DNA from 4 places in the Mesorhizobium newzealandense genome. Region 4 is predicted to be linked to each of the others. Evidence: predicted binding sites of a transcription regulator. Region 4 holds the regulator's gene; each other region holds the start of a gene.

Region 1 (7,963 bases), on a different contig from region 4:
CGGCGCCGGCCGCGAAAAGCGCATCTATGCGGTGCCGCCGTTCACCGAGGTCGTCAGCCTCGACTTCGAGGATCATCCGTTCGAGGTGCAGACCTTCGACCAGCCCTGCGCGCTGTGCGCGGCCGAGAATGTCTATCTCGACGAGGTCATCCTCGACGACCATGGCGGCCACATGTTCGCCTGCTCCGATACCGACCACTGCGAGAAGCGGCGTGCGGACGGCCACGGAGAGCGCCCAGCAAGGAATCTTGAGGAGCGGGCATAATGGGCACCTCATTCGTCGCGATTGGCGACAAAGGCTTCTGGATGCAGGACTCCGTCCTGTCCCTTTGGCTGCGACTGTTGGCTTTGAACCTGGAAAGCAAGCCAGATCGAGCAGATCCGGTTATGCTGCTGCGCGACGAATGGTTGTGGCAGTCAGAGACTGAGATTGTCGGAACAATGGACGCCCATCTCGACGGAGCCGCAGGCGACGCCGCAACGAAAGCTGCCGTCGTCGCCGCTATCGAGAGGCTGCTCAAAGCACTGTCCCGGCATGGCGACGAGCTCCCTGCATCCACCATGAACCTTCTTGGTTTCACGAACTCCTGGGGGCTGGATTACCAAACAAAGGGCCTGGTTGAGGTCGGGAATGCCTTCCTCGCACTCCTTGCCGGCAAGATCGACAGCGAAGCCAACAGCACTGAATTCATGCCAGGATCCCGCCCATGACCGACGAACCGCTGCTGCGCGTCTCGGCGCTGTCCAAATTCTACGGCTCGCGCGTCGGCTGTGACAACGTCTCCTTCGACCTGTGGCCGGGCGAGGTTCTGGCGGTGGTCGGCGAGTCCGGCTCCGGCAAGACGACACTGCTCAACTGCCTGTCGCCCCGGCTGCTGCCGAGCTCCGGCACCGCCAGCTACCGCATGCGCGACGGCCAGTTCCGCGAGCTCTACCGCATGAGCGAGGCCGAGCGCCGCTTCCTCATGCGCACCGACTGGGGTTTTGTTCACCAGAACCCGGCGGATGGGCTGCGCATGACTGTCTCGGCCGGCGCCAATGTCGGCGAGCGGCTGATGGCGGTCGGCGACCGCCACTACGGCAAGATCCGCGCCACCGCCGTCGACTGGCTGTCGCGCGTCGAGATCGACGAGGACCGCATCGACGACGAGCCGCGCGCCTTTTCCGGCGGCATGCGCCAGCGCCTGCAGATCGCCCGCAACCTCGTCACCGGGCCGCGGCTGGTGTTCATGGATGAGCCGACCGGCGGCCTCGACGTGTCGGTGCAGGCACGGCTACTCGACCTGCTGCGCGGCCTGGTCACCGATCTTGGTCTCGCGGCAATCGTCGTCACCCACGACCTCGCGGTGGCACGGCTTTTGTCGCAGCGCATGATGGTGATGAAGGACGGCCGCGTCGTCGAAAGCGGTCTCACCGACCGCGTGCTCGATGACCCGCGCGCGCCCTACACCCAGCTCCTCGTTTCCTCGATATTGCAGGTGTGACCATGCCGACGCCCCTTGTAGTCTCCGACGTCGCCAAGAGCTTCACCATGCATCTGCGCGACGGCATCAAACTGCCTGTCGTTGCCGGTGTCTCGTTCTCGATCAGGGCTGGCGAATGCACCGTGCTCGGCGGCCCGTCCGGTGCCGGCAAGAGTTCGATCCTGAAGATGCTCTACGGCAACTATGCCGTCGACGAAGGCCAGATCATCGTCAAGCACGACGACGGACTGATCGACCTCGCTACCGCCAGCCCGCGCACCGTGCTTGCCATACGCCGCCAGACCATCGGCTATGTCAGCCAGTTCCTGCGCACCGTGCCGCGCGTCTCGGCGCTGGATGTCGTCGCCGAACCGCTGGTCGAGCGCGGCGAGGAGCGCGAAAGCGCGCGCGGCAAGGCACGCGCCTTGCTGGCGCAGCTCAACCTGCCGGAAAAACTCTGGGCGTTGCCGCCGGCAACCTTCTCCGGCGGCGAGCAGCAGCGCGTCAACATCGCGCGCGGCTTCATCACCGAGCACCCGATCCTGCTGCTCGACGAGCCGACCGCCTCGCTCGATGCCAGGAATCGCGACGTGGTGATCGAACTCATCGCTGCCAAGAAAGCGGCGGGCGTCGCCCTGCTCGGCATCTTCCACGACCACGACGTGCGCGAGGCGGTCGCCGACCGCATCATCGACGTCACCGCTTTCGCCCCCGGAAAAATCGCCGCATGACGAAAAAAACTGTCGGAGACGCCGCTGGTACACCCGACGGCGGATGTACAGAACTCGACGCTCGGCCGCTGGACCGAGATCGCCGACCGCAGCCGGGTTTCGGAAAGCGAACTCGGCGACTATTCCTACATGATGCAGGACTGCGCCGTCTGGTGCGCGACGATCGGCAAGTTTTCCAACATTGCAGCCAGCGTGCGCATCAACGCCACCAACCACCCGACATGGCGGCCGACGCTGCACCATTTCACTTACCGCGCCTCCGACTATTGGGACGACGCCAAGCACGAGAGCGAATTCTTCGCCCAGCGACGCGCCAAGCGCGTCACCATCGGCCACGACACCTGGCTCGGTCACGGCTCGACCATCCTGCCCGGCGTCACCGTCGGCGATGGCGCCGCGGTTGGCGCCGGTGCCGTCGTGTCCAAGGATGTCGCGCCTTACACCATCGTCGGCGGCGTGCCGGCCAAGACGATCCGCGAGCGTTTCGACCGCCGCACCGCCGAACGCTACCAGGCGCTTGCCTGGTGGGACTGGGACCATGCAAGGCTGCGTGCTGCGCTCGATGATTTTCGTTCGCTTGAGGCTGACGCTTTTCTGGAAAAATACGGCGGATAAGCAATTCCAGGAAAAGTGTGGAACGGTTTTCCGTCCGGAATTGGCGGTGAAACCACCGCTCGTATCCATCACATCATTGTCATGGGGTGAGCCCGTTTCATATCCCTGACACAGCGCCGGGGCAGGACGCCATCTTACCTTGGAGATCGCAATGCCTGCTTCTGTCAAACCGTCGCTCGCCGGATTCTTTGCCGGCTCAAATCCGAAGCCGCCGGTGCATCTCGGCACGCGCTACGACACGTTAGGCAATTTCCTGATCGAGCCTGGCAACACGGTCGTCAGTCATCTGGTCGGCGGTTCGCCCTCCGAGGCCCTGGTGCTTGCGGTGCGCGAGAAGATGCTGGCGATGCCCGACGCCGACCGGCTGGCGTTCACGCCCGTCTCCAGCCTGCACATGACGCTGTTCCAGGGCATCATCGAATATCGCCGCCGGTTGCCTTACTGGCCGCATGACGTGCCGCTCGACACCAGCATCGACGCGATGACCCGCCTCTATCTGGAACGCCTGAAGGGTTTCGAGGGCTTCGGATCGTTCAACATCAAGGTGGTCGAGATCGTACCGACCGGCCTCACCGTTGCCGGTGCGACGGACGACGACGTGCGCATCATGCGCGCCTGGCGCGATGCACTGGCAGTGCCGTTGGGCTACCGCCATCCCGACCACGACAGCTATGTTTTCCACATCACCTTCGCCTATCAGATCCAGCGTCTTGCGGATGACAGGGCAGCAGCATGGCAGGACCTGTTCGATGACTCTCTTGCGCTTTTCGAGCAGCAGGCTCCCGCGATCGAGATCAGGGCTCCGGCCTTCTGCAGCTTCAGGGACATGGAGCATTTCGAGGAATTGCTTGTGCTGGGCTGATCGACGCCAACAGGCGCCTGACGCAGCGCCTGTGGGCAGTAACAAAACTGACATCAATCCGACACCGCAGGTTCATGGCGCTGCGCTAGCCAAGGCTAACAGACCCTCAACCGCGACTGGACTGGAAACCACCATGTCAGCCACGCTCGAAATCCGCGGTGTCACCCGACGATTTGGCAAGAACACTGCCGTCAGCGACATCAACATCTCGATCCCGCAGGGTGAGATGGTCGGCATTATCGGCCGTTCGGGTGCTGGCAAGTCGACCCTTCTACGCATGATCAACCGTCTCATCGATCCCAGCCAGGGGTCGATTTTTTTTGACGGCGCCGAGGTCTCCCAATTGCGCGGTTCGCCGCTGCGGCGCTGGCAGCGCGACTGCGCCATGATCTTCCAGCAGTTCAACCTAGTGCCGCGCCTCGACGTGCTGACCAATGTGCTGCTCGGCAAGCTGAACCACCGTTCGACCCTCACCAACATGTTCGGCATGTTCTCCCGCGCCGAATGCGCCGAGGCGGTCGCGGCACTCGAGCGGCTCGACATCGCCCGCACCGCATTGCAGCCCGCCGGCACCTTGTCGGGTGGCCAGCAACAGCGCGTCGCCATTGCCCGCGCCATGATGCAACAGCCCAAGGTGATCCTCGCCGACGAGCCGATCGCCTCGCTCGACCCACTCAATGCCAAGGTGGTGATGGATTCACTGCAGGACATCAATCTGCGCGAAGGCATCACCGTCGTCACCAATCTTCACACGCTGGACACCGCACGCACCTACTGCAACCGCATCATCGGCATGGCTGCCGGCAAGGTCGTCTTCGACGGCCCGCCGGAAGAGCTCAACCGCGAGGCGGTGCGTCTCGTCTATGGCGCCGACAGCAATGGCGGCGAAATCTCCGAGGCCATCACCTCGACCAGCGTTGCCTTCAAGCAAAAGATCGCCGCATCCGCCGGACCGCTCGAGCCCGCTTTCCCGGGATATTGAGAGCGACCTGGATCGCCAGCCCGCGTCAAGGGCACCCGTCAAGATAACGAACGCTACCGGCGCGGGGCCGGAACCTACAGGAGAGATGTCCAATGTTCAGGAAGATGGTTCTCAGCGCCATTTCGGTGCTCGCCATGGCGACGAGTGCGGCCCACGCCGCCGATATGAAGGAATTCCGCGTCGGCATTCTCGGCGGTGAAAACGAAACCGACCGGCTGCGCAACTACCAGTGCCTCGCCGACCATCTGAAGGCCGAATTCGGCTTCGAAAAGGTCTCGCTGTTCCCCGCCGCCGACTATGACGGCGTCATCCAGGGCCTGCTCGGCGGTACGCTCGACTTCGCCGAACTCGGCGCCTCCGGCTATGCCAGCGTCGTTCTCAAGGACCCGAAGGCGGTCACCCCGATCCTCACCACCCAGCAGACCGACGGCGCGACCGGCTACTATTCGATCGGCCTGGCGCTGAAGTCCTCCGGCATCACCGACATCAAGTCGGCCAAGGGCAAGAAGCTCGGCTACGCCGACCCGGATTCGACCTCCGGCTATCTGATCCCGCTGACCCAGATTCCGAAGGACACCGGCGCTTCGAACGAAACCTTCTTCGCTTCGACCCAGTTCAACGGCGGCCACGAGAACAACGTTCTGGCAGTGCGTGACGGCAAGGTTGACGTGGCGGTGGACGATTCCTCCGGCATCGGCGACTTCAAGGACGGCTACACCTCCGGCACCTTCCACAAGGAAGTCGCCAAGGGCGCCGTCGACGCCAACGACTTCGTCGAAGTCTGGCGCTCGGGCCTGATCCCGAACGGCCCGCTGGTCGTGCGCACCGCGCTCGGCGACGAGATGACCGCCAAACTTGCCGACTTCTTCACGCAACTGCCCAAGAAGGACAAGGCTTGCTTCGAAGGCTTCGAAGGCGGCGATTTTACCGGCTACGTCCCGGTGAAGCCGGACTTCTACAACGTCATCGTCGAAGCCCGTAAGGCAGCCATCGGCGGCTAACGGCAAATCAGCAAGGGCGGCGTCGAGAAAACGCTGCCCTTTCTGCATGCCCGATCATGACCCTTTCCGTGACAGTCCATTCAGACGCGACGCACCGGGCAGCCGACGCCTGGCGTCGCCAGACGTCCTTGCGCCGGCTCTACACCGCCATCGGTGTCGGCCTGCTGCTTGTCGCGCTCGGCGGCACCATGTGGTTCGCCGACGAAGCCAATGCCGGGCATTTCTTCGACAGGCTGCCGCACATACTGGATTTCCTGAGCTGGCTCGTCCCCAAGGACTGGAACGATGTCTGGCGGGCGATGTTCGACATCGCCTCCCCCCATGACACCGGCACCCAGGAATTCAACTTTCCGCTCGGCCGCTCCTACATCTGGGGCAGCTTCTATATTCCCGAATATTTCGAGCTGATGCTGACCACGCTGAATGTGGCCTTGGTCTCGACCTTCATCGGCTTCGTCTTTGCCGTGCCGTTTTCCTTCATCGCGGCGCGCAATCTGACACCGCATCCGCTATTGAGGCTTGTCGTCAAGCGCTTCATGGAACTGCTGCGCGCCTTTCCAGAGATCGTCATCGCCGGTCTGTTCGCGGCCATCGTCTCGATCGGCCCGATCGCCGCCATCATCGCCATCGGCCTGCATTCGATCGGCGCATTGGGCAAGCTGTTCTACGAGATCAACGAGAACATCGACATGCGCGCCGAGGAAGGCCTGAGGGCGGTCGGCGCCAACTGGTTCGAGCGCGTGCGCTTTGCCGGCCTGCCGCAGGTGCTGCCCAATTTCATGTCCTACACGCTGCTCCGCGTCGAGATAAACGTCCGCATTTCCACAATCATGGGCGCGGTCGGCGGCGGCGGCATCGGCGAGGAGTTGAAGCTGTCCATTTCGCGCGGCTTCGGCGCCAAGACGCTGGCGCTGGTGCTGCTCCTGTTCACGACGATCTTCATCGTCGATCAGTTCTCCGCCTGGCTGCGCCGCAAGCTGGTTGGCGAGCAGGCATTCGTGATGGGAGCATAGCCAATGGCTGCCATGACCGCCGATGAAATCCAGTCGATCGAGAAGCGCTTCCCGCAGGTGTTCCATCGACCGTTCTACAAGCGCTTCGGGCCGCTGCTGCTGCTTGGCGGCACCTTTCTCTACCTCCTCTACGCGCTGTGGTTCTTCAACCTGCCGCAGGTGATGCGGGAATCGCACTGGGAGCGCCTGCCGCTGTTCCTGACCCAGTGGATCAGCTACGACGTGCAGCCGATCTTCCGCCTCGACGAGCCACAGATCACCGCCAAATACCCGCGCTTTTCCGCGCTGGGCGAGGATCCGCATCCCGACTGGCAAAAGACCAATGCCGACGGTTCGGTGACGATTCTGATCGACGGCGCCGCCAAGTCGGTCACCTTCGACAAGACACAAGCCACGATCATTGCCAACGGTGAGGCCGTGCCGGTCTCGTTGGGTACCGGCAAGCCGCTGATCTCGGGCCCGGTTCCCGATTGGATCACCGCGCATGAGGACGAGGTCGTCGCCGACATGGGCTTTGCCGGCGAGGTCCGCGTCGCCGCCGACCGCGTCAAGATACGCAAGCGCTTTCTCGGCTGGGCGAATTTTGTCTTCGACACGCGCTCGCCCTTCTTCGGCAAGTCGGCAAGCGAAGTCGCTTCGCTGATCGTGTCCGGGCCAGAGCTCAAGCCGGGCACGTCCAATCTGGTGCTCGCCGGCGACAACATCTGGAACAACGCCCAGTGGCAGCATGGCGACGTCTGGACCAAGCTTTTGCAGACCATCGTCATGGCCTTTCTCGGTACCATGCTTGGCGGCATCGTCGCCTTCCCGCTGGCCTTCTTCGCCGCCCGCAACATCACGCCGAGCCGCCTGGTCAACCAGGTGCTCAAGCGCTTCTTCGACTTCATGCGCTCCATCGACATGCTGATCTGGGCGCTGTTCTTCACCCGCGCCTTCGGCCCGGGACCGCTGGCGGGCAGTGCCGCGATCTTCTTCACCGAGATCGGCACGCTCGGCAAAACCTATTCCGAGGCGCTGGAAAACATCGACGACAAGCCGCCCGAGGGTGTCATCTCGACCGGCGCCAATGGCCTTCTGGTGCAGCGCTACGGCGTGTTGCCGGAAGTGGTGCCGGTGTTCATCAGCCAGACGCTCTACCAGTGGGAATCCAACACAAGGGGTGCGACCATCATCGGTGCCGTTGGCGCCGGCGGCATCGGCCTGAAATTGTGGGAAGCGATGCGCACCAACTCCAACTGGGCCAATGTCTTTTACATGGTGCTGCTGATCCTGGTCGTCGTCTTCATCTTCGACAAC
Region 2 (7,963 bases), on a different contig from region 4:
TCTTCAGGCCCGGAAGCGTTGCCGCGCGGGCATAGACCTGGCGCGCCCGCTGCCACGGGATGCCGAACTTGTTCTCGGCCTTGCCGGTGGAGATCTTCTTGTGGGTCTTGGCGTCGACATCGGGATTGATGCGCAGCGAGATCGGCGCCACCTTGCCAAGTGCCGCGGCACGCGCCGACAGCAGCTCCAGTTCAGGTTCGGATTCGACATTGAAGCAAAGGATGCCGGCGGCAAGCGCAAAGTCCATTTCGCGCGCGGTCTTGCCGACACCCGAAAACAGGATCTTGCTTGCCGGGATGCCGGCGGCCAGGGCCCGGCGCAATTCGCCTTCCGACACCACGTCGGCGCCGGCGCCGAGCCTGGCCAGCGTCCGCAGCACCGCCTGGTTGGAATTGGCCTTCATGGCGTAGCAGACCAGCGCGTCGAGCCCGGCGAAGGCCTGGGCAAACACCCGGTAGTGCCTGGCCAGGGTGGCCGTCGAATAGCAGTAGAACGGCGTGCCGACCTGTGCGGCGATATCAGGGATCGCCACGTCCTCGGCATGCAGCACGCCGTCGCGGTAGTCGAAATGGTTCACGAGAGTGGTTCCGGAAGGTTGGAGCACGATGAGACCGGGTTTAGAAAGACTAACCCCAGTGTCATTGGTACTAGATCAGCGGGTCGAGGAAGAACTTCTTGTCCTTGACCGGTTTTTCCGGCTCCGGCGGCACAGGCTGGTGCGCCTTTGAGGCATCCTTGCGCGCCTGGACGGCTGCCTCATAGGGCGAGTCGAGAGCGCCCCTCCTGCCGCAGGCCGAGACGGCCGCAATCGCCACCAGCAGCGTCAGCGTCACCAAAATCCTGCTTCCGGTCATCGATCCATCCGTCCGAAACTTTTGCCAACCGCCGCTTTTAGCCGAGTTCTCAGTGCATTGCACCCCGGATATTGCTGGTCGCAATATCCGGCATCACGCCTTTGCGATGCGCTTTTTCCAGCCGCGGATCTGCTTCCTGACTTCGGACGGCGCGGTGCCGCCGAAACTGGTGCGGCTCTTGACCGAGTTCTGCACCGCCAGCACCGAAAATATATCCGCCGTGATGCCGGGATTGATCGACTGCAGGTCTTCCAGCGAAAGCCTCTCCAGCCCCACCTTCTTCTCTTCGGCCAGCGCCACCGCCCGGCCAGTGACGTGATGTGCCTCGCGGAACGGCAGTCCGAGTGTGCGCACCAGCCAGTCGGCAAGGTCGGTCGCGGTAGCGTGGCCGGAGCCGGCGGCCTTTTTCATCGCCGCGGCGTTGATCGTCATGTCCGAGACCATGCCGGTCATCGCCGCCAGCATCAGGTCAAGCGTCTCGGCGGCATCGAACACCGATTCCTTGTCTTCCTGCATGTCCTTGCCATAGGTCAGCGGCATGCCCTTCATCACAGTCAGCAGGCCGACCATATGGCCGGTGACGCGGCCGGTCTTGCCGCGCACCAGTTCGGCGGCATCGGGGTTCTTCTTCTGCGGCATGATCGACGAGCCGGTGGAAAAGCTGTCCGACAGTCTGACGAAGCCGAATTGCGGCGTCGACCAGATGATGATCTCCTCGGCAAGCCGCGACAAATGCGTGGCGCAGATCGCGGCAACAGCGAGGAACTCCAGCGCGAAATCGCGGTCCGAAACGCTGTCCAGCGAATTGCGCATCGGCTCGCGGAAACCAAGCGCCTTGGCGGTCCGGTGGCGGTCGATCGGGAAGCTGGTGCCGGCAAGTGCGGCGGCACCGAGCGGGCTTTCGTCCATCCGTTCGATCGCGTCGCGGACCCGCGACAGGTCGCGCGAAAACATCTCGACATAGGCCATGCAGTGATGGCCGAAGGTCACCGGTTGCGCCGCCTGCATATGGGTAAAGCCGGGCATCACCGTCGCCGCATGCTCCTCGGCCCGCGCCAGCAGCGCCGCGATCAGCCCTTTCAACGCCTCGGCGACGCGAAAACACTCGTCCTTGACCCACAGTCTCAGGTCGACCGCGACCTGGTCGTTGCGCGAGCGGGCGGTGTGCAGCCGGCCTGCCGCCGGGCCGATCAGGTCGGCGAGGCGAGCCTCGATATTCATGTGGATGTCTTCCAGCCGGGTCGAGAACTCGAACGTGCCGGCTTCGATCTCTTTCAGAATCGTGTTCAGCCCGTGAGCGATCTTTTCTTGATCGGCCGCCGAAATAATGCCCGTTTGCGCCAGCATCTCGCTATGGGCGATCGAGCCTCGGATGTCCTGCGCATAGAGTTTGCGGTCGAACGAGATCGACGCGTTGATCGCTTCCATGATCGCGGCCGGACCCGAGGCAAAACGTCCGCCCCACATCTGGTTGCTGGTCTTCTTGTCGCTCATCGCTATAACCCGTGCTTCGGAGCAGTTTTGAGAAAATGGCAGACGGTAATAGATTCTTCCCAGCCCCGCGCCTGATCCTCGCCGCTTTGGTGGCGGGCGTGCTGGCCGGCGCGGTCGCGGTATATGTCAGCGAGAGCCGGTCTGGCAACAACACACCGGCACAAGTGGCGATCGGCGACAGCAAGGACGATGTCGCCTGTGCCGCCAAGAGTGACCGCGCCAAGAAGATCGCGGCCGCGGCGACCGGCGAGGTCGCCGCGCTGTTGCCGGCCGATCCGCCGCAATCGTTGAAGGCGCTCGCCTTCAACGGTCCGGACGGCAAGCCGATGACGCTCGCCGATCATGCCGGCAAGACGGTGCTGCTCAATCTGTGGGCGACGTGGTGCGCGCCATGCCGTGCCGAAATGCCGGCGCTCGATGCGCTGCAGAAGGAAAAGGGCAGTGACGCCTTTCAGGTGATCGCCGTCAATGTCGACGCCGGCGACGATGTGAAGCCGAAGAAGTTCCTCAGCGACACCGGCGTCGAGACGCTCGGCTACTACCGGGATTCGACGATGGCTCTGTTCAACGACCTCAAGACGCGCGGCCTGGCGCTTGGTCTTCCCGTCACCATGCTGATCGACGGCGAAGGCTGCCTGATCGCCCATATGAACGGTCCGGCCGAATGGTCGGGGCCGGACGCCAAGCGGCTGGTCGAGACGGCGCTCAAGCCCGAAAGCCTCTAAAGCGCGTTGCGTCCAAGCGGGTGCGCTTCAAACACTGAACCGCTTCAGGCCCTGTTCAGACCGAGTGCAGGCGCGGGTGCGAAGGCCAGGACGCTTCTGTCGCGCTGGCCAGCGGTGTCATTGCCGACCCTGGGTGCGACGACACCGGTCAGGTCGCCGAATTCCTCGATGAGGCCGGGCCTGCCGATATAGTAGCCCTGGCCGATCTCGCAGGCTTCGGCGTCGAGGAATTTCAGTTCGCCGAGCGTCTCGACGCCCTCCGCCAGGACCGGCAGCCCGAGGCCGCGACCAAGCCCCAGAACGGCGCGCACGATGGCCGCGACCTGACCGTTCTTGTCGACGGATTTGATGAAGGAGCCATCGATCTTGATCTTGTCGAAGGGAAAGGCACGAAGGTTGGAGAGCGAGGAATAGCCGGTTCCGAAATCGTCCATGGCCACGCGCACGCCCAGCGCCTTGACCTGCCGCAAGGTCGCCAGCGCGCGCGGCATATCCTTCACCAACGCCGTCTCTGTGATCTCCAGTTCCAGCCTGCCCGGTGCAAGACCGGAATTCAGCAGCGTCTCGTGGACCTTGCGGCTGAAATTCGGATTGTGAAGTTGCACCGCCGAGACGTTGACGGCCACCGTCAGCGGATTTTCCCAGCGGGCGGCTTCCTCGCAGGCCGCCGTCAGCACCCATTCGCCAATCTGGCCAATGGCTCCACTGTCTTCGGCCACCGGGATGAATATGGTCGGTGGCACGTCGCCGCGCGTCGGATGCCGCCAACGGATCAGGGCTTCGAAGCCGACCATCTTTCCGCTGCTGATCTCTTTCTGCGGCTGGTAGACGAGGTAGAACTCCTTGCGCGCGACGGCCTGGCGCAGTTCGTGCTCCATGACGCGCTTGTCGCGGGCCTCGGCCCCCATAGAGGCTTCGAAATAGCGGTATGTGTCCTTGCCTTCGGTCTTGGCCCGGTAGAGTGCGGTATCGGCGTGGGTTATCAGGCTGGCCTGGTTTTCGGCATCGGATGGATAAAGCGCGATGCCGATGCTGGCCGACACCAGGCCGCCGCCGACCGACAGCCTGTTTTCCTCGCGCATCGCGTTCAGCACGGCGTTGGCGATGCGGCCGGCCTCCAACGGGTCGGTCAGGTTTGGGGCGACGATGGCGAATTCGTCGCCGCCCAGCCGCGCCACCATCTGTCCTTGGCGAAGGATGCCGGTAACGCAATGCGCAACCTTCTGCAGCATGGCGTCGCCAGCACCGTGCCCGTACAAATCGTTGACCTCCTTGAACCGGTCGAGATCGAGCAGCAGAAGCGCCAGGTGGCCGCTTTTCCTGGCCCGGCCCATCGCAGCGACTTCCATCTCGAGCCGGCTGGAAAAGCTGCGGCGATTGGCAAGTCCGGTCAATGGATCGAAATGGGCAAGGCGCAGGATCTCCTGTTCCGCCTTCTTGCGCTCGCGAATGTCGCGGACTGCAATCACGTTGTGAGGTTTGCCACAGTAGTCGATGGTCCTGGCGATCAGCTCGACGGGAATGCCCGTGCCATCGAGGCCCCTCAATTCGGCCTCCTGCGGCTGCTCGCCAAAGCCGGACATATCGGCCCCAAAGAGGTCGTCGAGCTGCATCCCGTTCAGCGTCGCGGTTGCCATGCCCGTCAGCTTCGCCATGCTGTCATTGGCGCTGATGATGCGGTTGCCGTCGCAGACGATCAAACCCTCCACGGCAGCGTTGGCCAGACCGTGCATGCGGTCGGCCTCGAGCTTCTGGCGGCGGAAGCGCAGATCGATCCAAAGTGCCGTGCCCGAGAGGATAAGGATCACCAGGCTGGCGACCGCCACCGCAAAGGCCTGCGAAGTGGGCTCGATCGTGTGTTGCGATATCTCGATCGAGGAATCAGGGACGATCGACACCGCGCCCATCGCGATGAAATGCAAGGTGCAGATCGCCAGCGTCAACAGCACCGCGCCGCCCAGTGTCGCAGACAGCGATGGGCGCCGCAGGACAACAACAAGCGCCAGCGCTGCAAGCGTTACTCCTGCCAGCAAGGAGAGCGCCACGAGCAGCGGGTTCCATTCGATCCGGCCTTGCACCTCGAATGCCGCCATGCCGATGTAGTGCATGGTGGCAATGCCACCGCCAAGAATGGCGCCGCCGACGAGATAATGGTCGAGCCCGTTGCGCAACGTGGCGACCCACATGCCGCCGGCTGTCAGGACGACGGCGGCGGCAAGCGAGAGCACGGAGAGTTCCGGATTGTATGCGTTTGGTATTCCCGGCGTGAACGCAAGCATGGCGATGAAATGCGTTGCCCAGATACCGAAGCCGGTCGACGCCGCCGCAATCATCAACCAGGCAAGCCGGTTTCGATTCGTCGACCTGCCGACATGGTGAAGCAGGTTGACGGCAGAAAAGGACGATATCCCGCAGATCAACGCCGCGAGCGCGACCAGTCTCAGGTCGTGTTCGTTGACGATACAATTGTAGACCGTCAGCATCTTCTCTAACCTGATCTATCGGAAATGAAGAAGGCAATATGATTGTGATTGATTAGCGCTTGGCCGTTGAAGGATCGATTAAGCACCCTGCAACCCTGGCGTGCTTTCCAGCGTAGGGCGGCTGCGAGCAATCTGGCCGTCGTCCTGATGGGCGCGGGTTCAATGGATCGGATGTACTTCAGGGGTCGGCCGCCCGGCCGCAGATTGAGATCCATGGACGCCAGGCGGCTGGTCGAGGTGGCACTGGGCCCATCAGGCTGAGCGCAAAGCGGTCGGCGGTCGCCGACAGCTCTACCATGCTCATTGATCGCTGAGCCGGCTTGGTATTTTCTCTCCGTCGTCTTTCCGGTGCGACGGAACGCTAGTTTAGCCGGAAATGAAGTTCACAAAACAGCAATAAAACCGTTGTCCGATTGTCATGGCCGACACATATTGCGTTTGCGGGAGTGCCCCTTTCGCCAATGACAAACGGGAGATGAAACATGAAGTTGTTCGGCTTCGCGGCCGGTGTTGCCGCCACCTTGACCATGCTTTCCACCACCTCCGCTTTCGCCGTCACCCAGATCAGTTGGTGGCATGCCATGACCGGTGCCAATGCCGAGGTGGTCGACAAGATCGCCAAGGATTTCAATGCCAGCCAGAGCGACTATGAAATCCTCCCTGTGTTCAAGGGTACTTATCCCGAGACGCTAAATGCCGGCATTGCTGCCTTTCGTGCGGGTCAAGCGCCCGACATCATCCAGGTGTTCGACGTGGGTACTGGCGTCATGATGGCCGCCGAAGGCGCGATCAAGCCGGTGGCCGATGTGCTGACCAGCGCCGGCATGACCTTCGACAAGAGCCAGTATTTGCCAGGCATCGTCGGCTATTATTCGAAGCCGGACGGCACCATGCTGTCCTTCCCGTATAATTCCTCCTCGCCGATCCTCTACTACAACAAGGATATCTTCCAGAAGGCCGGGCTTGATGTGAACAACCCGCCGAAGACGTGGAACGAGGTGTGGGAAGACGCCAAGAAGATCAAGGCGAGCGGCGCAGCCTCCTGCGGCTATACCTCGACCTGGTTGACCTGGATCCACCTTGAGGCCTTCGCTGCCTGGAACGACGTTTCCTATGGCACCAACCAGAACGGACTTGCCGGCACCGACGTCGAGCTCAAGATCAATGCGCCGATCTTCGTCAACCATTTCCAAGCGATCGCCGACCTGGCCAAGGACGGCACGTTCAAATATGGCGGCCGCACCTCCGAAGCCAAGCAGATCTTTCTTGCCGGCGAATGCGGCATCTTCACCGAATCGTCGGGTGGCCTCGGTGACATCGCCAAGTCAGGCATGAACTATGGCATCGGCCAGCTTCCCTATGATAGCGACGCCAAGGGCGCACCCCAGAACACCACGCCGGGCGGCGCCAGCCTGTGGGTGTTCGGCAACAAATCGGACGAGGAATACAAGGGCGTTGCGACGTTCTTCGCCTACCTGTCCAAGACCGAAGTGCAGGAATATCTGCATCAGAAGTCGGGTTATCTGCCGGTGACGCTTGCTGCCTACGAGGCCACCAAGAAGTCCGGCTTCTATGACAAGAACCCGGGTCGTGAGACGCCGATCCTGCAGATGCTGGGCAAGGCGCCGACCGAGAATTCGAAGGGCGTGCGCCTCATCAACCTGCCGCAGGTGCGCGACATCGAGAACGAGGAGTTCGAGAAGATGCTGGCCGGTCAGCAGACTGCCCAGCAGGCGCTCGACAACGCCGTCGCACGCGGCAACAAGGCGATCCAGGAAGCGATCGGGAACTGAAGCGATTTGTCTCAGTTCAATCTCGTCCACGCAGACTCGCGTGGACGATTTCCTGAATAGCGAGGGAAATCACTCTGTCTCCACGCGTCGTCTTTCCCAACAAGACCCTGCCTTACCTGCTGGTGGCGCCGCAACTCGCCATTACGCTGATCTTTTTCTACTGGCCGACCGGTCAGGCGCTCTACCAATCGATGCTCAGAGAAGACCCGTTCGGACTGAAGAGCAAGTTCGTCGGGCTTGCCAATTTCCGAAAGGTGCTGGCCGACCCGGCCTACCTCAATTCGATCAAGGTCACGGTGGTGTTTTCGCTGGCGACCGCGATCGTCGCCATGGGGGTGGCACTGCTGCTTGCCGTCATGGCCGAGAAGGTAGTGCGGGGTAAAGGACTCTATCGCACGATGATGATCTGGCCGTATGCGGTGGCGCCGGCGATTGCCGGCATGTTGTGGCTGTTCCTGTTCAACCCATCGATCGGTTCGCTGGCCTACGCCTTGAGAGGTCTTGGTATCGACTGGGACCCGTTGCTCAACGGCAACCACGCCATGATCCTGCTGGTGTCTGCAGCCGCCTGGAAGCAGATCAGCTACAATTTCCTGTTCTTCGTCGCCGGACTG
Region 3 (7,963 bases), on a different contig from region 4:
GCTGAAGAAGGTCGCTTTCGTCTGGGAGTGACAGCCCGGCCTTCCGGCCACCACGCCCGCCGACCGTGTCCAGCACCATTCGCCGCATTGCGCAGCGCCGCAGCGCCCGCTATCGATCGTTTCATCGATAAGAGGGACAAAGCCATGCGCATTGAAGCCATAGCCAGCGGAAAGAATCCGCCTGAGGACGTCAACGTCATCATCGAGGTGCCGATCGGTGGCGAGCCGATCAAGTACGAGATGGACAAGGAGGCCGGCACGCTGTTCGTCGATCGCTTCCTGCACACCTCGATGCGCTACCCCGGCAATTACGGCTTCGTGCCGCACACGTTGTCGGGTGATGGCGATCCCATAGACGTGCTGATCTGCAACACGCGCGCATTGGTGCCGGGCTGCGTCATCAATGTCAGGCCGATCGGCGTGCTGATCATGGAAGACAATGCCGGCCAGGACGAAAAGATCATCGCCGTGCCGTCGCCGAAGTTGACGCTGCGCTACGAGAACGTCACCGAATATACCCAGCTGCCCGACATCACGCGCCAGCAGGTGCAGCACTTCTTCGAGCACTATAAGGATCTCGAGCCCGGCAAATGGGTCAAGATCGAAGGCTGGCACGATTCCAAATATGCCAAGAAGATGATCGTCGACGCGATCGAGCGGGCGAAGGCGAGCAAGTAGCCCGACTGGTCAGTTGTCGACGCGGCCGAAAGCCGGCACGTTGCCGATGACGGTGTGCTTGTCCTTGCCGCAGGCGAAGGTGCGGGCTTTCTCGTCGGCGAGTTTGCGCGCCTGATCGTTGGCGGCGGGATTGCCGGTGGCCAGCACCAGGCCGACCGTGCAGCCGTCGCGCGCGTCCATCTGGCCGACCTTGGCGACGAGCAGCACCTCGGTCGGCTTGTTCTGATCCTCAGGATTGCTGATCGAGCGGCGGTGGATCACGGCAAACGGCACGGCCTTTTCGCCATTGGTCTCGATGCGCCACTCGACCTTGGCTCCGGAGGAATTGAAGCCGGAAAAACTCTCCCAGACTGATGTCATGTCGCCGCCCGGCGGAAATCCATAGAACAGCGATTCACGGGCATCGTCATAGGCGACCAGCACGGGATAGCCGCGATAGCCGGAACAGGCGAGATCGGCCCAGTCGCCGTCGCCTTCCTCGGCCTGCGCGTAGGTCACGCAGTCCTTCTTCCAATCGAGATCGCTATAGGCGCTTGAGATGCCGTCGGCATGGGCCGCCTGACACAGGCCGGCGAGGGCAAGCGGGATCAGAATGGCACGCATGGCGGACGATCTCCGTTGCAACCCACCGAAGCGTAGCGCCAAACGCTATTTCTTCAAGCTCGCTTCGATCAGCAGGTCGGCATTGCGGGCGACCGACTGCGCTGGGCCGCCGAGCCCGAACAACTGGCCGCTGATATAGGCGCCTTCGATCAGGAGCAGCAGGCCGTCGCCCAGCGTGTCAGGGTCTTGCGCTCCCATCACAACCGCCATGGCGCGCAGCCGTCGGCGCAACTCCTGCTTGTTGGCCTCGCTGACCACGCGGGCCGGATGGCTGTGTTCGGGGTACTCGACCGCCGCGTTGGTCATGCCGCAGCCGCGATATTCCGCCACTTGCGTGCGCTTGCCGATGCGGGTCAGGAAAGCCTTGATCTGGGCGCGCGGGTCGCCGGGATGGGTGGCGACCGCCTCATCGAAACGCTCCCAGTATTCCAGGTCATATTGCCTGAGATAGGAAGCCGCCAGCTCATCCTTGGACGGAAAGCTGCGATAGAGGCTGGGCTTGGTGACGCCGGCCCGCCTGACGATCTCGTCGACGCCGATCGCCCGGATGCCGCGCCGGTAAAACAGGTCGTAGGCGACATCGAGGATCTTCTTGGCGGCTTTCGGCGGCGACGCATGACCGTCGCTGATGGTCAGTTCAATATTTTTGTCCGTTGGCATCATGGAACTCGATTGACGTGTTACCGATCGGTACGTATAGATGTTCTCACCCCTGCAACGTACCGGTCAGTAACATGATAGCTCAATCCCGTCCCTTTGGCCAGCGCTACGCCTTTGTCGTGGTCGGCGTCATCTTTCTCTGTTTGCTGGTCGCGGCCGGCTTGCGGTCGGCGCCCGCCGTCATGATGCTGCCGCTGGAGAACAGTTTCGGCTGGCGGCGCGACATCATCTCGCTGGCCGCCGGCGTTGGCATCCTACTCTACGGCCTCACCGGTCCATTTGCCGCAGCCCTGATGGAGCGGATAGGGTTGCGCCGCACGCTGCTTGCCTCGCTGGTGGTGATGTCGGGCTCGACCGCGCTCAGCCTCTTGATGACCAAGCCCTGGCATCTGTTCATCACCTGGGGCGTGTTCTCGGGAATTGGTTCCGGCGCCGTCGCCAGCGTACTTGGCGCCACCATCGTCAATCGCTGGTTCAAGACCAATCGCGGTCTTGTCATGGGGTTGATGTCGGCCTCCAGTGCCTCAGGCATGCTGGTGTTCCTGCCGCTGATCGCCGCGCTGGCGCAGTCGGGTGGCTGGCAGCCGGTCGTCATCGCTGTTGCGATCGCCACCGCGGCTCTGATACCGCTGGTCTGGCTGCTGGTGCCGGAGAGGCCGGCTTCGATCGGCATGGTGCGCTATGGCGCCGATGCCGACGACGTGCCGCCGACGCCACCCGCATCGCAAGGCAATTTCCTCGCGCATACGTTCTCGACGCTGCGCCGCGCCGCCGGCACGCGGGTGTTCTGGTACCTGTTCGCCACCTTCTTCGTCTGCGGCTTCACCACCAACGGACTGGTCGGCACGCATCTGATCGCGTTTTGCGGCGACATGGGCATCGGCGAGGTGCAGGCTGCTGGTCTGTTGTCTATGATGGGCATTTTCGATCTGATCGGCACGACGCTGTCGGGCTGGCTCACCGACCGTTTCGATCCGCGCAAGCTGCTCGGCGTCTATTATGGCATCCGTGGCCTGTCGCTGATCTACCTGCCCTATTCCGGCTTCTCGGCGACCAGCCTGATCATCTTCGCGGTGCTCTACGGCCTCGACTGGATCGCCACCGTGCCGCCGACGCTGCGGCTTGCCAACGAGGCGTTCGGCGACCGGAGCGGGCCGATCGTGTTCGGCTGGATCGTCGCCGGTCACCAAATCGGTGCGGCCACTGCGGCTGCCTTTGGCGGCACCATGCGTGAGCTGCAGGGCAATTATGAGCTGGCCTTCCTGATCGCCGGCATGACGGCAATCGCCGCCGCCTGTATCTCGCTGCTGATCAACACCAGCCGCCCGGCGTTCGAGCCGGAGCCGCAGGCAGCGTAGTCGCCGTCGTCCAACCTGCCAATCTCCCCCACGTGGGGGAGATCAGCAGCCCGCCTGTTGATCGTCAGAAAACCTTCATGGTTTCGAGATGTGCCTGAAACATTGACGCTGGAGTTTGGCGGCACCGTTCAAGCCATCCAGGAGACAGCCATGAACAAGCTCTCGATGACCCGCCGCGCTTTCGTCACCTCCGCCAGCGCCGTTGGCCTGGTCGGCGCCTCCAGCCTGGCGCTGCCATACTATTCGCGCGCCAACCAGCGCCCGGGCTTTACCCATGGCGTCCAGTCAGGCGATGTCGATGCCACCAGCGGCATGGTGTGGACGCGTACCGATCGCCCATCGCGCGTCATGTTCGAAGTGTCGTCGACCGAAAGTTTCACCGATGCCGTCCGCCTGGCGTCGCTCGATACCTCGCCGGCCAGCGACTATACGGTCAAGCGGCTGCTCACCGACCTCGCTTCCGACCAGGACATCTTCTACCGCATGACGGCCGCCGACCTTGCCGATATCAACGCCGTCTCCGAGCCGATCACCGGCCGCTTCCGCACCGCGCCCGCCTCCAGGCGCGACATCAAGTTCGCCTGGTCGGGCGACACCGCCGGCCAAGGCTGGGGCATCGACGAGACCGGCATGAAGACCTACGCTACGATCGGCAAGCACACTCCCGATTTCTTCCTGCATTCGGGCGACACCATCTATGCCGACGGCGCCATGAAGGACGAGGTCGACCTGCCCGGCGGCGGCAAGTGGAAGAACGTCGTGCTGATCGATGGCAAGCGCAAGGTCGCCGAGACGCTGGACGAATACCGGGACCAGTGGAAATACAACATGATGGACAGGAACGTGCTCGGCTTGAGCGCCATCTGCCCGACCTTCTACCAGTGGGACGACCACGAGGTGCTCAACAACTGGTCGGATTCGAAGGATCTCAGCGCCGACAACCGCTACACCGAGAAATCGATCCACGTGCTGGCGGCACGCGCGGCGCGCGCCTTCCATGAAATGACGACGATCCGCTACGAACCGTCCGAGCCCGGCCGCGTCTATCGCAAGATTGCCTACGGGCCGCTGCTCGACGTGTTCTTCCTCGACATGAGGTCCTATCGCGGCCCCAACGGTCCGGACATGCAGACGGAGATGACGCCGCAATCGCGCATGCTCGGCGAACAGCAGACGAAATGGCTGAAGCGCGAACTGGCGAATTCGAAGGCGACCTGGAAAATCATCGCCGCCGACATGCCGCTCGGCCTCGTGGTCTGGGACGATGGCGCCAAAAAGGTCGGCGCCGAAGCGGTCAGCAACGGCGACAACGGCCCGGCCAAGGGACGCGAACTCGAGATCGCCGATCTGCTGCGCTTCATCAAGAACGCCGGCATCAGCAACACTGTCTGGCTGACCGCCGACGTGCATTACACCGCCGCGCACTACTACAATCCCGACAAGGCGCAGTTCCAGGATTTCAATCCGTTCTGGGAGTTCGTCTCAGGGCCGATCCATGCCGGCACGTTCGGCCCGAACGATTTCGACATGACGTTCGGTCCGGAGCTGAAGTTCATCAAGGCGCCGACCGCCGAGCAAGGCCAGAACCTGCCGCCGTCAGCCGGCCTGCAGTTCTTCGGGCTGGTCGATATCAACGGCGCCAGCGAACAGATGACGGTGCGGCTGATGGATCGCGACGACAACGAGCTCTACAAGGTCACGCTCGACCCGGTGCGGTCGGCGTAAGCCGACCTTCGTCATCTCTGGGATGACGACCGCTGGCAGCGGTCGTCAGTCGGGGTAGCAGACCATCGGGATGTTGGGCCAGACGGCGCTGTCGCAGTTGGCGGCGTCCTGCCTCTGCTTGAAGGCGGCGCTGACCGGCCCGGTCACCATCGGGTCGACCCCGTCGGGGGCGTTGGCGAAAACCTGCTCGGCGGATGGCGCATCGGTCGGCAAGGCTGGCCGTGCCTCCTTCTGCGTCGCGGCCGACTGCGCGGCGTTGACCGCCAGCAGGACGGCAAAGGCAGCGGACGCGATGAGCGGCCAAAATCGGTTGAGTTTATCGGTCATGACGTTCGAACTGTCCGGGACCCGAAAGGTTCCCGCCTTGGTTAACAAAATCATCTCACACGCAGATGCTTAAGATTTGATGAGTATTTGGTGTCGCGCCGCCTCTTTCGCAACTGCGAAAAACCCTGTATGAGCCGCGCAACCGAAAGAGGCAGCGCCTTTTGGCCTGCTGCCCGCAACGCTTCCGAGACCAGAACATGAAAATTCGTAATATCGCGATCATCGCGCACGTCGACCATGGAAAAACCACCCTCGTCGACCAATTGCTCCGGCAATCCGGCTCCTTCCGCGACAATCAGCGCGTTGCCGAGCGCGCCATGGATTCCAACGACCTCGAAAAGGAACGCGGCATCACCATCCTGGCCAAGGCGACCTCGGTCGACTGGAAGGACACCCGCATCAACATCGTCGACACGCCCGGCCACGCCGATTTCGGCGGCGAGGTCGAGCGCATCCTGTCGATGGTGGATTCGGCCATCGTGCTGGTCGACGCCGCCGAGGGGCCGATGCCGCAGACCAAGTTCGTCGTCGGCAAGGCGCTCAAGGTCGGCCTGAAGCCGATCGTCGTCATCAACAAGATCGACCGTCCGGACGCCCGCCATGTCGAGGTGGTTAACGAGGTGTTCGACCTGTTCGCAGCGCTCGACGCCACCGACGAGCAGCTCGACTTCCCGATCCTCTACGGTTCAGGCCGCGACGGCTGGGTTTCCGAAAATCCGGAAGGTCCCAAGGACCAGGGCCTGGCGCCGCTGTTCGATCTCGTCATCAAGCATGTGCCGGCGCCGACCGTTCATCCCGGGCCGTTCCGCATGATCGGCACCATCCTGGAAGCCAATCCGTTCCTTGGCCGCATCATCACCGGCCGAATCGAATCTGGTACGCTGAAGTCCAACCAGCCGGTCAAGGTGCTGCACCATGACGGTACGTTGGTCGAGACCGGCCGTATCTCCAAGATCCTCGCTTTCCGCGGCCTCGAACGCCAGCCGATCGAGGAAGCGCAGGCGGGCGACATCGTCGCCATTGCCGGCCTGTCGAAGGGCACCGTTGCCGATACGTTCTGTGATCCGGCAGTGACCGAGCCGCTGCATGCGCAGCCGATCGATCCGCCGACCGTGACCATGTCCTTCCTGGTCAACGACAGCCCGCTTGCCGGCACCGAAGGCGACAAGGTGACCAGCCGCGTCATCCGCGACCGCCTGCTGCGCGAGGCCGAAGGCAATGTCGCGCTGAAGATCGAGGAATCGCCCGACAAGGATTCGTTCTTCGTCTCAGGCCGCGGCGAATTGCAGCTGGCCGTGCTGATCGAGACGATGCGCCGCGAAGGTTTCGAGATCGCCGTGTCGCGTCCGCGCGTCGTCATGCAGAAGGGCGAGAACGGCGAATTGCTGGAGCCGGTCGAGGAAGTCGTCATCGACGTCGACGAGGAGCACGCCGGCATCGTCGTGCAGAAGATGTCGGAGCGCAAGGCCGAGATGGTCGAGCTGCGCCCGTCGGGCGGCAACCGCCAGCGCATCGTCTTCCACGCGCCGACGCGCGGCCTGATCGGCTATCAGTCGGAACTGTTGACCGACACGCGCGGCACCGCCGTGATGAACCGGCTGTTCCATGCCTATGAGCCCTACAGGGGCGAATTGCCGGGCCGCACCAATGGCGTGCTGATCTCCAACGAGCAGGGCGAGGCGGTGGCCTACGCCATGTGGAACCTGGAAGACCGTGGCCCGATGGTCATCGATCCCGGCGTCAAAGTCTATCAGGGCATGATCATCGGCATCCACTCCAGAGACAACGACCTGGAAGTGAACGTGCTGAAGGGCAAGAAGCTCACCAACATCCGCGCCGCCGGCAAGGACGAGGCGGTCAAGCTGACGCCGCCGATCCGCATGACGCTGGAGCGCGCGCTGGCCTGGATCCAGGACGACGAACTGGTCGAGGTGACGCCGAAGACCATCCGGCTGCGCAAGCTCTATCTCGACCCCAACGAGCGCAAGCGCTTCGAGAAGTCGGCCAAGGCGGTCGGCGCGGCTTAATCCTCTTTTCCCAAAGTCGAGAGGGGCGAAGCATGCTTCGCCCCTCTTCGTTTATCCACCGGCAGCCAAGATGATGTGCTCCCGATCAGGCTCGCCAGCCAGGTCGATCCGGATCGTCGTTCCCTGCCGGGCCGGTTTGCGCAAGGCTTTGGCGCCTTCCGGGTCAACGATCAACAATCGCCGCTCTTCCAGCGCCTGAAGCCGCGATCGCGAGACGCCGAGTTCGTTGGCGAGCAAGCGGTCTAGCCGCAACGATGTCGGCATTTCGAGCCGGAGCTGGAGTTCCAATCCGGTTGAGCTTTCCCTCGTGTCGCCAAGTCTCTGCTTGTGCACGGCGACATCGGGGAACTCCTCGACATGTCCCACCCGGTTGCGCAGTGCAATGACATCGAAAGCATGGCGCCGGGCGAGCGCCGGATCGTTGCTTTCGAGCGCGGCCAGCAGCGCCGGCTCGATGTCGCGGCGGTTGCAGCGCTCCAGAATGCCGAAATTCCAGGAATTGTCGCAATCGACGCAGCGGTAGATCAGCCAGACGTCAATACGCTTGCCGTTGGCGTTGACGCGGAATTTCCCGCTGCAGCAATA
Region 4 (7,963 bases):
ATGGTGCTGCCGTTCATCACCTCGATCACCAAGGACGTCTTCGACACGGTGCCGCCGGTGCTGAAAGAGTCCGCCTACGGCATTGGCTGCACGACCTGGGAAGTGACCCGCCGCGTGGTCATTCCCTATACAAGGATCGGCATCATGGGCGGCGTCATGCTCGGCCTCGGCCGCGCGCTCGGCGAAACCATGGCGGTGACCTTCGTCATCGGCAACGCGCACCGCATCAGCAGCTCGCTGTTCGCGCCGGCGACGACGATTTCCGCCACCATCGCCAACGAATTCACCGAAGCCGTCGGCGACCTCTACACCTCCTCGCTGGTGGCGCTCGGCCTGATCCTGTTCGTCATCACCTTCCTGATCCTCGCCATCGCACGCTACATGCTGATGCGCATTGACGCCCGCACGGGAGCCTGACCGATGTCGACAGCCACATCGCTTCACCAGAGCCGCAAGCGGAAGAATGCCGTGATGATGACGCTCTGCGTCGCCGCCGCGGGCATTGGACTTGCCTGGCTGGCGCTCATCCTCGGCGCGCTGGTCTACAAGGGTACTGCGGGCCTGTCCTTCGACGTGTTCACGCAGATGACGCCGCCGCCCGGCGATGCCGGCGGCCTGCTCAACGCCATCTATGGCAGCGTGGTGATGACCATCATCGCCGTGATCGTCGGCACGCCGATCGGCGTGCTGGCCGGCACCTACATGGCCGAATACGGTCGCTTTTCGAAGCTCACCACCGTGGTGCGCTTCATCAACGACATCCTGCTGTCGGCGCCGTCGATCATCATCGGCCTGTTCGTCTACGAACTGATGGTCCGGCCGATGGGGCATTTCTCGGCGATCGCCGGCGCCGTCGCGCTGGCCATCCTGGTCATCCCGGTCGTCGTGCGCACCACCGAGGACATGCTTAACCTGGTGCCGAACGCCTTGCGCGAAGCCGGCACCGCGATCGGCGCGCCGCGCTGGGTGGTCATCAAGTCGGTCGCTTACCGCGCCGCCCTGTCCGGCATCGTCACCGGCATATTGCTGTCGATCGCCCGTATCTCGGGCGAGACCGCACCGCTGCTCTTCACGGCGCTCAACAACCAGTTCTGGTCGAGCAATCTCAACGCGCCGATGGCCAGCCTGCCTGTGACCATCTTCCAGTTCGCTCTCAGCCCTTACGAGGAATGGCAGCAACTGGCCTGGACCGGCGCACTCATCATCACATTGACGGTTCTCGCGCTCAGCATCTTTGCGCGCAGCCTGACCGGACGCAGAGAGGACAAATGAGCCAGATGTTGTCTCCAGACATGACGATCGCCGCCGAGGCAACCGCCAGCAAGGCCAAGATCGAGGTCAAGAACCTCAACTTCTACTACGGCCAGAGCAAGGCGTTGAAGGACATCACGCTGTCATTGCCCGAGCGCAGCGTCACCGCCTTCATCGGCCCTTCCGGCTGCGGGAAGTCGACGCTGCTGCGCGTCTTCAACCGCATCTACGAACTCTATCCCAAGCAGACCGCCGAGGGCCAGGTGTTGCTCGACGGCCAGAACGTTCTCGACCGCTCGCAGGACCTCAACCTGCTGCGGACCAAGATCGGCATGGTGTTCCAGAAGCCGACGCCGTTCCCGATGTCGATCTATGAAAACATCGCCTTCGGTGTCAGGCTCTACGAGAAACTCAGCAAGTCCGAGATGGACGGCCGCGTCGAGCAGGCGCTGAAGCGCGCCGCACTGTGGACCGAGGTCAAGGATAAGCTCAACGCCAGCGGCCTCAGCCTCTCCGGTGGCCAGCAGCAGCGGCTCTGCATCGCCCGTACCGTGGCGGTGAAGCCGGAAGTCATCCTGCTCGACGAGCCGGCCTCGGCGCTTGACCCGCTGTCGACCGCCAAGATCGAAGAGCTGATCGACGAGTTGCAAGCCGACTACACGATCGTCATCGTCACCCACAATATGCAGCAGGCGGCGCGCGTGTCGAAGCAGACTGCCTTCATGTATCTGGGCGAACTGGTCGAGTTCGACCGCACCGAGAAGATCTTCACGTCGCCCCGCGAGAAGCGCACGCAGGACTACATCACCGGCCGCTTCGGCTGAGCTCAGGCATACGAGGGACAGGATCATGGGCGAACACACAGTCGCTTCTTTCGACGAGGATCTCGGACAGATCAGCAGGCTCATCAGTGACATGGGCGATCTCGCCGGCTCGATGGTCGGTGGTGCCACCAAGGCGCTGCTGAATTCCGACAACGCGCTGGCACAGCGCGTTGTTTCAGACGACGCGATCATGGACGCGCGCCAGCGCGAGCTCGATGACCGCGCCATCACGCTGATCGCCAAGCGGCAGCCGATGGCCGACGATCTGCGCCATGTCGTCGGTTCGATCCGCATGGCCGGCGATCTCGAACGCATCGGCGACCTTGCCAAGAACATCGCAAAGCGCGTCGGCACCGTCGGCCTCAGCGTCACACCGCGCGACCTGTCGCACTCCATCGATGGAATGGCGCAGCTGGTGCTGATCCAGGTGCAGGGCGTCATCGAGGAGTATGCGGCGCGCGACGCCGCGGCGCTGGCGAAACTGCGCGCCGACGACGAGCGCATCGACGTCAAATACACCTCCGTGTTCCGCGAACTGCTGACCTACATGATGGAAGACCCGCGCAACATCACCGCCTGCACGCATCTTCTGTTCTGCGCCAAGAACCTCGAGCGGATCGGCGATCACGTCACCAACATCGCCGAGAATGCGTATTATGTTTTGACCGGTACGCAGTTGCCCGCCAATCGTCCGAAGCAGGACGAGACGGCAATGTCCGCGCCGGCGGCATGACGACAGGGGTGACCAGTCGATGATCGCGCCACGCATCATGGTGGTGGAGGACGAGGAGCCGCTAGGCGTGCTGCTCCGCTACAATCTGGAGTCCGAGGGTTACCAGGTCGAGGTGGTGACGCGCGGTGATGAGGCCGAGATCCGGTTGCAGGAGAACGTCCCCGACCTTCTGGTGCTCGACTGGATGGTGCCGGCGGTTTCCGGCATCGAACTCTGCCGCCGGCTAAGGATGCGTCCCGAGACCGAGCGGCTGCCGATCATCATGCTGACCGCGCGCGGCGAGGAAAGCGATCGTGTGCGCGGCCTTTCGACCGGCGCCGACGATTATCTGGTCAAGCCGTTCTCGACACCGGAGTTCATGGCCAGGGTCAAGGCGCTGCTGCGCCGCGCCAAGCCGGAAGTGCTGTCCAGTGTGCTCAAGGTCGGCGACATCGTGCTCGATCGTGAATCGCACCGGGTCTATCGCAAGAAGAGCGAGATCAGGCTCGGCCCGACCGAGTTTCGCCTGCTCGAGTTCATGATGCGCCATCCCGGCCGCGTGTTCTCGCGCAGCCAACTGCTCGACAATGTCTGGGGCGAGACGATCTACATCGACGAGCGCACGGTCGACGTGCATGTCGGCCGGTTGCGCAAGGCGGTCAACAATGGCCGCATGCCCGATGTCATCCGCACCATCCGCGGTGCCGGATACGCGATCAGGGAAGATTGACTCCCGTTTGATTCACGCCACGTTCTTGCCAACGAGGCCGGATCTTGTCTGCGCGCCAGGTGCGAAAATCTCCTGGTCGACGAAAGTCAGCGCGCGCATGGCGCAGCCTTCGCGGATCAATGGCAGTTCGTTCGGCTCGGTGTCGAAGGATATCGATTTCGAGTGCTGGCCGCCGGCGGTCTGGGCAATCGCCTCGCGCAATGCCGGCTCGATCAGGTCGAAGGCCGCGGCGCTGACACCGACCATGGCGACCGGCGCCGGATCGATCAGCGCGAACAGGCTGCCGAGACCGTAGCCGAGCGCTTCGCCGGCCTTGCGGTAGGCCTCGCGCTCGGGTCCATCCCTTTCGCGAGCCGCAGTTGCCAGAGCGCGCATGTCAGCGTCACTGACATCGGCGACGGGTTCTGCGTCCTCACTCATCTGCCTTGCGTTGCGCCAGATGGCGTAGTTGCCGGCATAGGCCTCGACGCAGCCGCGCCGTCCGCAGCGGCACAGCGCGCCGTTCGGCCGATGGATCATATGGCCGAACTCGCCGCCCGAGGAATGGGTGCCGGTGAACAGTTCGCCCTTCAGCACCAGGCCCATGCCGATGCCGTGCGACAAAAGGATGGCGATGAAGTCGTCGCGGTAGCGCTGGGGATCGCGCCAGCGCAGCGCCACCGCCATCATGTTGCAGTCGTTCTCCATGGTGGCGGGGATGCCGAACTCGTCCTCGAGTATGTCGGCGAAGGCGATATCTGTGTGCGGCGTGATCGGCGACCACAACATGGCGCGGGCACGCGTGTCGGTGATGCCCTGGATCGCCAGCGCGATGCGGGCGACATTGCGGACGTCGAGATCGGGGTCTTCGAGGCGGCGCCGCACGATGGCGACGCATTCGCCGACCAGCGCGTCGCGCGACATCGTCAGCGTATCGAGCCGGCGCTGTTCCTCGGCGATCACCTGGCCGGCATAGTCGATGACGGCGACGGAGAGGAAGTTCAGCGACAGCACTACGGTCATCACCGCCGCCGCTTCCGGATTGAGGCTGAGGCCGACCTGCGGTCTGCCGCGTTTGAGCGAGCCGGCCTCGCTCGGCTTGCTCTCGGCCAGGATGCCTTCGCCGATCAGGTCGGAGGAGATCGCCGATATGGTCGAGTGGCTGAGGCCAGTGGTCGCGGCGATCTCGGTGCGTGACGGCTGTCCGGCGCGACGCACGGCCGCAATCACCATCGCCCGGTTGCGACGGCGCAGATCGTCGTGGCGGATTCCGACCGACATGTTTTTTCACATCCTCCCGGTCGCTGCAGCCTTTCGTGCCCCCCGAAGGCTGTCAGCGAAGCCTGAAGCGCGACGCACCTCAGGCGTTGTTTCCGCTCACGTCGCCCAAACCGCTGCGCACTTTTGGGCGACATGCGCTGACCAAATTCTGGCAGAAGCCTGCCATCCTGTCATTATTTATTCCGGGGCTCGAAAAAAATTCAGAGAGACATCAAAATCCATCAGAATCGATGTTGACAGCGTTCGGCCGTTGGACCAGTATTTTTTCGAGGCTCGAAAAAATAGAGCTTCTGTGCCGGCCTACGGGTCAGTTTGGTCGCGCCATACGCGGCGCAGGGAGGATAATATGAAAAGATTCACAGCCGCCATCCTGGCGGGTGTCGCCATGTCGCTGACGCTCGTGTCGGTCGCGCAGGCGAAGGACAAGGTCATCGGCGTTTCGTGGTCCAACTTCCAGGAAGAGCGCTGGAAGACCGACGAGGCCGCCATGAAGACGGCGATCGAGGCCGCCGGCGACAAGTACATCTCCGCAGACGCGCAGTCCAATCCCGGCAAGCAGCTGACCGATGTCGAGAGCCTGATCTCGCAGGGCGCCAACTCGCTGATCATCCTGGCGCAGGATGCCTCGGCCATCGGCCCGGCGGTGCAGAAGGCGCTGGACGAAGGCATTCCGGTCGTCGGCTATGACCGGCTGATCGAGAACAAGGACGTCTTCTACCTGACCTTCGACAACAAGGAGGTCGGCCGCATGCAGGCCCGCGAAGTGTTCAAGGTCAAGCCGGAAGGCAACTACGTCTTCATCAAGGGCTCGGGTGCCGATCCGAATGCCGACTTCCTGTTCTCGGGCTCGATGGAAGTGCTCAAGGAGGCCATCGACAGCGGCAAGATCAAGAATGTCGGTGAGGCCTATACGGACGGTTGGCTGCCCGCCAACGCCCAGAAGAACATGGAGCAGTTCCTCACCGCCAACGACAACAAGGTCGACGCGGTGGTCGCGGCCAATGACGGCACCGCCGGCGGCGTCGTCGCGGCGCTGACGGCGCAAGGCCTGGCCGGCACCGTGCCAGTCTCTGGCCAGGACGGCGACCACGCCGCGCTGAACCGCATCGCGCTCGGCACGCAGACCGTGTCGGTGTGGAAGGACGCGCGCGAACTCGGCAAGAATGCCGCCGAAATCGCCTCGCAGCTGGCCGACGGCAAGAAGACGGGCGACATCGCCGGCGCCAAGGACTTCACGACGCCTGGCGGCAACACCGTCAAGTCGCTGTTCCTGACCCCGGTTGCCATCACCAAGGACAATCTCAACGTCGTCATCGACGCTGGCTGGATCAAGAAGGACGAAGTCTGCGCGGGCGTCGCCGCCGGCACCGTCGCGGCCTGCAACTAAAGCTGGCCGAACCTACTCGATATCAACGCCGCGGCCCAAAGGCCGCGGCGTTTTCTCAAAAAGATTTGTGTTTCCGCATCAGGCGGATAGCTTCTAGGCTGGGTTCCGGCATCCGCGTCAGACGGCAAGCCGGTGGGAGGAAATCATGACCGACACGACGTCCAACCCGCAGGTCGACACCGCGCGCGCGTCGGAACTCGGCGTGGTCGCCCGGTTCCTGAAAGCGACCGAGATCGACACCCGCATGCTCGGCATGGTCGGCGCGCTGCTGATCATCTGGATCGGACTGCACGCCATTTCCAGCCTGCGCCTTGGTGTCAATCCGCTCGATTTCGACAGCCGCACCTTCCTCACGCCGCGCAACCTGTGGAACCTGTCGGTGCAGACATCCGCGGTGGCCATCATGGCCTGCGGCATGGTGCTGGTCATCGTCATGCGCAACATCGACCTGTCCGTCGGCTCCGCCGAGGGCCTGGTCGGCATGGTGATGGGCTTTGCGCAAGTGCATTTCCTGGTGCGGTTCGTCGGGCTCGAACTCGGCAATCCGTGGATCTGGGTTCTGGCATTGGTCATCGGCCTGGCGCTCGGCCTGCTGATCGGCGCCTTCCAGGGGTTTGTCATCGCCTATCTCGAAGTGCCCGCCTTCATCGTCACGCTGGGCGGCCTGCTGGTCTGGCGCGGCGCCGCCTGGTGGGTCACCAGCGGCCAGACGGTGGCGCCGCTTGACGCCACTTTCCAGTTGATGGGCGGCGGGCCTGCGGGATCGATCGGCGCGACCTGGAGTTGGGTTGTTGGTATCGTCGCTTGCCTTGCCGTGGTGTTTGCGCTGTTCAACGGGCGCGTGCAGCGCAAGCGTTTTCGGTTCCCGCTGCGGCCGATCTGGGCCGAGACGTTGCTCGGCGCTGTCACCTGCGCGGTCATCATGGGTGCGGTGTGGCTCGCCAATTCCTATCCATGGCCGATCGGCATCGTGAACAGATATGCGGCGGCCAACAACATCACCGTTCCCGAAGGCGGCCTGTTCATCGCCCATGGCATCGCCATACCGGTGCTGATGGCGGTCGCGGTCGGGCTGGTCATGACCTTCATCACCAACCGCACCCGTTTCGGCCGCTATGTCTTTGCCATTGGCGGCAATCCGGAGGCTGCCAACCTTGCCGGCATCAACACGCGCTGGGTCACCATGAAGGTGTTCATGATCATGGGCGTGCTGGCGACGATCGCCGCTGCGATCTCCTCGGCCCGGCAGAATTCATCGACCAACGTGCTTGGAACGCTCGATGAACTGCTGGTCATCGCGGCCGCCGTCATTGGCGGCACGTCGCTCGCCGGCGGGTCGGGAACGATCATCGGCGCCATGCTGGGCGCACTTCTGATGCAGTCGCTGCAGTCCGGCATGGTGCTGCTCGGCGTCGACTCGCCGCTGCAGAGCATCGTCGTCGGCGCCGTGCTGGTCATCGCCGTCTGGCTCGACACTGTCTATCGCAAGCGCGTCTAGGAGGCATGGCCATGACTGACAAGACTGCTCCCGCCGCCACCGCGCTGATCGACATGAGGAACATTTCGATCGCCTTTGGCGGTATCCGCGCCGTTGACGACGCCTCGATCGATCTTTTCCCCGGTGAGGTCGTGGCGCTGCTCGGTCACAACGGCGCCGGCAAGTCGACGCTGATCAAGATCCTGTCCGGCGCCTACAAGCGCGACTCGGGCCAGATCTTTGTCAATGGCGAGGAGGCATCGATCTCCAACCCGCGCGACGCCAAGAAATACGGCATCGAGACGATCTACCAGACGCTGGC

What was found. Region 4 encodes PhoB, which activates phosphate uptake and scavenging genes when phosphate is short. Its sites were predicted from a motif close to TGTCATNNANCTGTCAT; they were not measured.
Region 1: phnC (phosphonate ABC transporter ATP-binding protein) is a predicted target of PhoB. The motif match lies at 3,720-3,736, and genes of this name have one in related genera.
Region 2: ugpB (sn-glycerol-3-phosphate ABC transporter substrate-binding protein UgpB) is a predicted target of PhoB. The motif match lies at 5,960-5,976, and genes of this name have one in related genera.
Region 3: ACFSOZ_RS06395 (alkaline phosphatase D family protein) is a predicted target of PhoB. The motif match lies at 3,362-3,378, and genes of this name have one in related genera.

Annotation. Positions count from the first base shown of each region.
Region 1 covers NZ_JBHUGZ010000017.1:647,609-655,571, forward strand. Annotated here, with positions in the region: gene ACFSOZ_RS27420 (alpha-D-ribose 1-methylphosphonate 5-phosphate C-P-lyase PhnJ) at 1-265, shown strand, start outside; gene ACFSOZ_RS27425 (hypothetical protein) at 265-711, shown strand; gene phnK (phosphonate C-P lyase system protein PhnK) at 708-1,484, shown strand; gene phnL (phosphonate C-P lyase system protein PhnL) at 1,487-2,194, shown strand; gene ACFSOZ_RS27440 (DapH/DapD/GlmU-related protein) at 2,204-2,809, shown strand; gene ACFSOZ_RS27445 (DUF1868 domain-containing protein) at 2,961-3,671, shown strand; gene phnC (phosphonate ABC transporter ATP-binding protein) at 3,805-4,653, shown strand; gene phnD (phosphonate ABC transporter substrate-binding protein) at 4,746-5,654, shown strand; gene phnE (phosphonate ABC transporter, permease protein PhnE) at 5,711-6,667, shown strand; gene phnE (phosphonate ABC transporter, permease protein PhnE) at 6,671-7,963, shown strand, end outside.
Region 2 covers NZ_JBHUGZ010000018.1:67,872-75,834, reverse strand. Annotated here, with positions in the region: gene lysA (diaminopimelate decarboxylase) at 1-577, opposite strand, end outside; gene ACFSOZ_RS28175 (lipoprotein) at 648-854, opposite strand; gene argH (argininosuccinate lyase) at 948-2,348, opposite strand; gene tlpA (thiol:disulfide interchange protein TlpA) at 2,384-3,073, shown strand; gene ACFSOZ_RS28160 (EAL domain-containing protein) at 3,118-5,556, opposite strand; gene ugpB (sn-glycerol-3-phosphate ABC transporter substrate-binding protein UgpB) at 6,039-7,349, shown strand; gene ugpA (sn-glycerol-3-phosphate ABC transporter permease UgpA) at 7,424-7,963, shown strand, end outside.
Region 3 covers NZ_JBHUGZ010000002.1:436,152-444,114, forward strand. Annotated here, with positions in the region: gene ACFSOZ_RS06370 (GNAT family N-acetyltransferase) at 1-31, shown strand, start outside; gene ppa (inorganic diphosphatase) at 145-678, shown strand; gene ACFSOZ_RS06380 (hypothetical protein) at 688-1,281, opposite strand; gene ACFSOZ_RS06385 (TetR/AcrR family transcriptional regulator) at 1,327-1,941, opposite strand; gene ACFSOZ_RS06390 (MFS transporter) at 2,016-3,299, shown strand; gene ACFSOZ_RS06395 (alkaline phosphatase D family protein) at 3,450-5,024, shown strand; gene ACFSOZ_RS06400 (hypothetical protein) at 5,070-5,351, opposite strand; gene typA (translational GTPase TypA) at 5,549-7,378, shown strand; gene ACFSOZ_RS06410 (DUF1062 domain-containing protein) at 7,430-7,963, opposite strand, start outside.
Region 4 covers NZ_JBHUGZ010000029.1:10,015-17,977, forward strand. Annotated here, with positions in the region: gene pstC (phosphate ABC transporter permease subunit PstC) at 1-417, shown strand, start outside; gene pstA (phosphate ABC transporter permease PstA) at 421-1,272, shown strand; gene pstB (phosphate ABC transporter ATP-binding protein PstB) at 1,269-2,075, shown strand; gene phoU (phosphate signaling complex protein PhoU) at 2,101-2,808, shown strand; gene phoB (phosphate regulon transcriptional regulator PhoB) at 2,828-3,517, shown strand; gene ACFSOZ_RS33355 (ROK family protein) at 3,530-4,777, opposite strand; gene xylF (D-xylose ABC transporter substrate-binding protein) at 5,124-6,164, shown strand; gene ACFSOZ_RS33365 (sugar ABC transporter permease) at 6,310-7,662, shown strand; gene ACFSOZ_RS33370 (ATP-binding cassette domain-containing protein) at 7,674-7,963, shown strand, end outside.